DNA from 2 places in the Nocardia sp. CA-290969 genome. Region 2 is predicted to be linked to the other one. Evidence: predicted binding sites of a transcription regulator. Region 2 holds the regulator's gene; the other holds the start of a gene.
The links. Region 2 encodes HspR, which represses chaperone genes until heat shock. Its sites were predicted from a motif close to ANNTGAGTNNNNNNNACTCANNT; they were not measured.
Positions count from the first base shown of each region.

Region 1 (3,414 bases), 270 kb from region 2:
TTCCGGATCGATCAGGAAGCGCTGGTCCGCAGTGTGGGTGCGGTGAGCGACCGGGTGTACTCGGCCGCGACCGCGGTCGCCGATGTGGCGAGGGCCTTCCGCACCGCCGTCGCCCAGCGCCGCACTGTCGTGCTGAATGTGTCGATCGATATCGCGGCCTCGGCCTGTTCGGCGACCGGGCCGATCGACCCGCCGGTGCCGCCGGCGCGGGTACGGCCGGAAGCCGGCTCGGTGGTGCGACTCGCCGAAGCCTTGCGCGCCGCCGGGAGACCGGTTTTCGTGGCGGGGCGCGGTGCGCGCGCCGCCGGACCCGTGCTCGCCGACCTGGCGAGCGCGTGTGGTGCGCTGCTCGCCACCTCGGCGGTCGCGAACGGATTGTTCGCGGGTGACGAATACGCCCTGGGGATTTCCGGGGGGTTCGCGTCACCGACGACGGCGGAACTCATCGCCGGCGCCGACCTGATCGTCGGCTGGGGTTGTGCGTTGAACGACTGGACCACGCGGCACGGCCGGCTGATCGGTCCGGCCGCGGGGATTGTCCAGGTCGACGACGATATCGACGCTCTCGGCGCGTACCGGCCGATCGAATTCGGGGTGCTCGGCGATTGCCGCGAAACCGCGCGGGATGTGCTTGCCGAACTGGGGCGGCCGGCACCGGCCGGCGAGATCGGTTACCGCACCGCGGATATCGCGGCACGTATCGCGAACTCGGCGCGCTGGCAGGATGTTCCGATCGAGGACAGTTCCACCGCGGAGCGGATCGATCCGCGCGCGCTGACGATCGCGCTCGACCGGATACTCCCGCCGGAGCGGATCGTCTCGATCGACTCCGGAAACTTCATGGGCTACCCGGCGACTCACCTGTCGGTGCCCGACGAGTTCGGTTTCTGTTTCACCCAGGCGTTCCAGTCGATCGGCCTGGGCCTGCACACCGCTATCGGCGCGGCCTTCGCCCAGCCCGGCAGGCTCCCCGTACTGGGCGCCGGTGACGGCGGTTTCCTGATGGCGATCGCCGAACTGGAGACCGCGGTCCGGGCCGGTATTCCGCTGGTGGCGATCGTGTACAACGATTCCGCCTACGGGGCCGAGGTCCACCATTTCGGCGACGCCGATCACACCACCGTCACCTTCCCGGAAACCGATATCGCCGCCATCGCCGCGGGTTTCGGTGCCACCGGTGTGACCGTCCGCTCGATCGATGATCTGGCGCCGGTCCGCGAGTGGGTGCATGGCTACCGGACCACGGGACAGTCCCGGCCGCTGGTGATCGACGCCAAAATCACCAGCGACGGTGGCGCGTGGTGGCTGGCGGAGGCGTTCGCCGGGCACTGACCGCCGCGCTGCCCGGGGCGGCGCGGGGATCCTCCTGTTTCTTCGCCCTGGGCGAACACGGCTTCCTGGTGGAACAACGGGACGCTTGTCGAAGTTGAGTCGGGATAGCTCAACTATTGGAGGTTGTGTTCGTGACTACACCACTGAATCTTCCGGTGCTGTTCCTGACCGATCCCATCGTGCTGCCGGGCATGGTCGTCCCGATCGAACTGGACGAATCCGCGCAGGCCGCGATCGATGCCGCGCAGGCCGCGAAAACCGGAACCGTCCTGCTCGCGCCCCGCTTGACCGAGGGTTACGCCGCCTACGGCGTGATCGCCACCATCGAACAGATCGGCCGGATGCGCGGCGGGACCCCCGCCGCGGTACTGAAGGCGGAACGGCGCGCGAAGATCGGCCACGGGGTCACCGGGCCCGGGGCCGCGCTGTGGGTCGAGGCCGAACCGGTCGAGACACCGGCCGCCGACGGCCGCACCCGCGAACTGGCCGACGAGTACAAGAAACTGGTGGTCTCGGTCCTGCAGCGCCGTGAAGCGTGGCAGATGATCGACGCATTCAACCAGCTCACCGATCCCTCGGCCATCGCCGATACCGCCGGCTACGCCGCCTACCTCACCGCCGAGCAGAAGCGCGAACTGCTCGAAACCCCGGACGTGACGGCCCGGTTGAACCGGCTCGTCGAATGGACCCGGGCGCATATCGCCGAGGCCGAGGTCACCGAGAAGATCGGTGACGAGGTCCGCGAGAACATGGAGAAGAGCCAACGCGAATTCCTGCTGCGCCAGCAGCTCAACGCCATCCGCAAGGAACTGGGCGAGGACGAACCGGACGGTGCCGACGATTACCGCACCCGGGTCGAACAGGCCGACCTGCCCGAATCCGTGCGGGAAGCGGCCCTGCGCGAAGTGGGCCGGTTGGAGCGGTCCAGTGATCAGAGTCCGGAATCCGGCTGGATCCGCACCTGGCTCGATACCGTGCTCGAACTGCCGTGGACGGTGAAAACCACCGACTCCACCGATGTGGGAGCCGCGCGGGCCGTACTCGACGCCGACCATCACGGCCTGGACGAGGTGAAGGACCGCATGGTCGAGTACCTCGCGGTCCGGGCGCGGCGGGCCCGGCGCGGGCTCGAGGTCGTCGGTGGCCGCGGGTCGGGCGCGGTGCTGGTGCTGGCCGGTCCGCCCGGTGTGGGTAAGACCTCGCTCGGGGAATCGGTCGCGCGGGCGCTGGGCCGCAAATTCGTGCGCGTGGCGCTCGGCGGTGTGCGGGATGAGGCCGAGATCCGCGGCCATCGGCGCACCTATGTGGGCGCGATGCCCGGCCGGATCGTGCGGGCGATCAAGGAAGCCGGTTCGATGAACCCGGTCGTGCTGCTCGACGAGGTGGACAAACTGGGTGCCGACTTCCGCGGCGACCCGGCGTCGGCACTGCTCGAGGTGCTCGACCCGGCCCAGAACCACACCTTCCGCGACCACTACCTGGATATGGACCTCGACCTCTCGGATGTGCTGTTCCTGGCCACCGCGAACGTCATGGAAACCATCCCCGGCCCGCTGCTGGACCGGATGGAAGTGATCACCGTGGACGGCTACACCGAGGACGACAAGGTGGCCATCGCCCGCGATTTCCTGCTGCCCCGCCAGCTGGAACGCAACGCGCTGACCGCCGAGGAGGTCCAGGTCACCGATGCGGCGCTGCGTGAGATCGCGGCCGACTACACCCGCGAGGCCGGGGTCCGGCAGATGGAACGGCTGATCGCCAAGGTCCTGCGCAAGGCCGCGACCCGGTTGACCGAAAACGGGTTGTCCGATGCGGCCGTGGGCGGCGGCGAGATCGACGCCGCGAACGGGTCCGGCGCCGTGAGCGATGAGGGTGCCGGCGGTGCCACCGCGCCGGACGAGTCCCGCGCGACCCTGCGCATCGACGTCGGCGACCTGAAGGAGTACCTGGGCCGCCCCCGGTTCACCCCGGATTCGGCCGAACGCACGGCCGTGCCCGGTGTGGCGACCGGGCTCGCGGTCACCGGGCTCGGTGGTGACGTCCTCTACATCGAGGCCAACACCGCCGAGGGCGAACGCAACC
Region 1 is NZ_JBNJNJ010000001.1:6,778,853-6,782,266, forward strand. It holds gene ACQEVO_RS30975 (thiamine pyrophosphate-binding protein) at 1-1,332, shown strand, start outside; gene lon (endopeptidase La) at 1,524-3,414, shown strand, end outside.
Region 1: a site for HspR is predicted at 1,425-1,447, ahead of lon (endopeptidase La). Genes of this name have one in related genera too.

Region 2 (3,414 bases):
GATTCCCCGGCCCGGGGTCGCGGAGCAGTGCGGAAAGGAGGAGACGCCCGGTGAGCCAGCGGGAGTGGATCGAGAAGGACTTCTACAAGGAGCTGGGCGTCTCCTCCGACGCCTCCACCGAAGAGATCAAGAAGGCGTACCGCAAACTCGCCCGCGACCTGCACCCGGACGCCAATCCGGGCGATGCCAAGGCCGAGGAGCGGTTCAAGGCCGTCAGCGAGGCCCACACCGTGCTGTCGGATCCGGCCAAACGCGCCGAATACGACGAGACCCGCCGCCTGTTCGCGGGCGGCGGGTACGGCCGGGGTGGCGGTTTCACCCCGGGCGCTGGTGGCGGGTTCACCCAGGGCTTCGACCTGGGCGATATCTTCGGGCAGGCCGGCGCCGCCGACGGCGGTCTCGGTGACCTGTTCGGCGGCTTGTTCAACCGGGGTGGCGGCGGTACCCGCACCAGCCGCCCGCGCCGGGGCGCGGATGTGGAGGCCGAGACCACCCTCGGATTCCGCGAAGCCGCCCGCGGCGTCACGGTTCCGCTGAGCCTGACCAGCCCGGCACCCTGCACCACCTGCCACGGCAGCGGCGCCAAACCGGGCACCAGCCCGCGGGTGTGCCCGATCTGCAACGGCAGCGGCGTGGTGAGCCGCAACCAGGGCGCGTTCGGGTTCAGCGAGCCCTGCGACGAATGCCGCGGCAGCGGGTCGATCATCGACGACCCCTGCGTGGACTGCCGGGGCAGCGGCATCCAGAACCGCACCCGCACCCTCAATGTCCGCATACCGCCGGGTATCGCCGACGGGCAGCGGATCCGGCTCGCCGGACAGGGTGAAGCCGGGCTGCGGGGCGCCCCCTCGGGCGACCTGTACGTCACGGTGCGGGTGAGCCAGGACAAGGTCTTCGGCCGGGCCGGCGACGACCTCACCCTGGTACTGCCGGTCAGCTACAGTGAATTGGTGCTCGGCACGACCGTATCGGTGCCCACGTTGGAGGGCCGGGTCGGCGTGAAGGTGCCACCGGGTACCGCGGACGGCCGCACCCTGCGGGTGCGCGGCCGCGGAGTTCCCAAACGTGGTGGCGGAGCCGGTGATCTGCTGGTCACCGTGAAGGTCGCCGTGCCGCCGAAGCTGGACGACGATGCCGTGGCCGCGTTGCGCGCGCTACAGGAGGCGGAGAAGACCAGCGGCTTCGATCCGAGAGCTGGATGGGCAGGTGCGTGATGTCCAACGATCCGAAACGGGTTCCCGACGGTAGTTCGGCGCGTGCGGAGGCGCGCGCCGAATACTTCGTGATCTCGGTGGCCGCTCAGCTGGCCGGTATGCACGCGCAGACGTTGCGCACCTACGACCGGCTGGGATTGGTGACACCGCAGCGCACTTCGGGCGGTGGCCGGCGTTATTCGGAGCGGGACGTGGAGTTGCTGCGCGAGGTGCAGCGGCTGTCCCAGGACGAAGGCGTCAACCTGGCCGGGATCAAACGCATCATCGAACTCACCAACCAGGTGAGCGAACTCCAGCAGCGGGTCGTCGAACTCACCGCGGAACTGGAACGGGAACGAGCCCGGCCGGACTACCGCCCGGAACTCATCCCGCCCCAGCGCAACACCGCCCTGGTCGTCTGGCAACCCCGCCACCGCCGCCGCTGAGTTTTTTGCGGATGGGGTTCATGCGCCTTCGAATTGGATTCGCTCGGGTGGGGTTCCGGTGTCGAGTAGGCGTTCCACGGTGGAGCGGGTCATTGCCGGGGAGCCGCATACCAGGATCTGGTGGCGGTCGAATTTGCCGTAGGAGCCGACCACTTCGGCGAGGGTGCCCTGGATCAGGTCGTCCTCGTCGAAGCCGATATCCACCCGGTGCCGGTCGTGCCACTGGTCGGGCCAGTGCGGGTCCTCCAGGCGTTCCACGACCGGGACCACGGTGAGCCACGGCAGGTCGGCGGCCAGGAGCACCAGCATGTCGGCGGCGTAGAGGTCGCGGGGGGAGACGCCGCCGAAGAACAGGTAGGTCGTCGGCGGGTACTGGTGCCGGGCGAGTTCCAGGATCTGCGACCGCAGCGGTGCCAGGCCGGTGCCGCCGGCGATCATCACCACTTCGTCACCGTCGGGGTCCACGCTGAACATCCCTTGCGGGGCAGTCAGTTTCCAGCGGTCACCCGGCCGGGTGTCGGCGACGATCCCGCCGCTGCACCAGCCGCCGGCCACGGTGCGGATATGGAATTCGAGTTTCCCGTCCAGCGAGGGTGGCAGCGCCGGGGAGAATCGCCGGCGCATACCGGGAAACTGCGGGACCTCGACCTCCACGGATTGACCCGCGGTGAACGGTACGTACTCGCCGATCAACCGGACCACCGCCAGATCGTGACGTAACCGGTGGTGTTCGACGACATCCGCGAACCAGTACGCCTGCTGGGCGGAGCGTTCCGGTTGGCGCCGAGGGTCACTGGACACTGGCAGGTACTCCTTCGGGGCGGTTCATGTGGTCAGCGGAGGTCACGGCGTTGGCGGAGTGTCCCGCAGGCACTCCTGCGGGACGGGCTGATGCGGCCGGCGGCGGATGCAGCGAAAGCGGTTGCCTCGCGGTACTTTCCCGGAGCAGCTGCCCGCGATCGGCCGAGGCCGTCGCATCGGCGCAGGTATCGCACCATTTTCCTTTCGCTGTGGGCAGGCGGGCCGGGTGTCGCGGCGAGGGGCCGGGTACCGGATCACACCGGGTCGGTGCTGATGATGTCCTCGGGGGTGCCGACCGCGAGCAGTGCGCGCCGGGTATCCGCGATCATCTTCGCCGAACCGGCGATCTGGATCTGCCGATCCTCCCACGCTCCGAAGCTCGCCACCACGGCGCCGAGGTTGCCGACCAGGCGGCGGTGCATCCCGTAGGGCGCGTCCTCGGTGGGATGCGGATACCACCACGGGTTGGTCTTGTGTTCGCAGACCGGGACGATGGTGAGCCACGGATTGCTCTGCGAGAGCTGCCACATGTTGTCCACGTCGTAGAGGTCGCACGGGTAGACGCCGCCGATGAAGAAATGCACCCGCGGGTTGATCCCGCGTCGGCCCATTTCGATCAGCTGTGCGCGCAGCGGCGCGACGCCGGTGCCCGAACCGATCATCAGGACGTCGCGGCCGCTGTCCTGGTCCACCTGCAACCCGCCGAGCGGCCCGCCGATGAGCCAGCGGTCGCCGACCTTGGTCTCGTTGACGATGGACGGGCTCACCCAGCCGCCGCGCACCTTGCGCACATGGAATTCGATCTCGCCGTAGGGGTTCGAGGGGATCGCGGGCGAGAGGTAGCGCCACATCCGCGGCCGCTGCGGGACCGAGACCGGGACGTACTGGCCGGCCAGGTAGGGGATCGGGTCATCGGACTGCAAACGGACGATGGCGAGGTCGTCGAGGACGTGCCGGTGCCCGACAACGGTGGC
Region 2 is NZ_JBNJNJ010000001.1:7,046,967-7,050,380, forward strand. It holds gene dnaJ (molecular chaperone DnaJ) at 51-1,214, shown strand; gene ACQEVO_RS32265 (heat shock protein transcriptional repressor HspR) at 1,214-1,639, shown strand; gene ACQEVO_RS32270 (FAD-binding oxidoreductase) at 1,658-2,440, opposite strand; gene ACQEVO_RS32275 (FAD-binding oxidoreductase) at 2,695-3,414, opposite strand, start outside.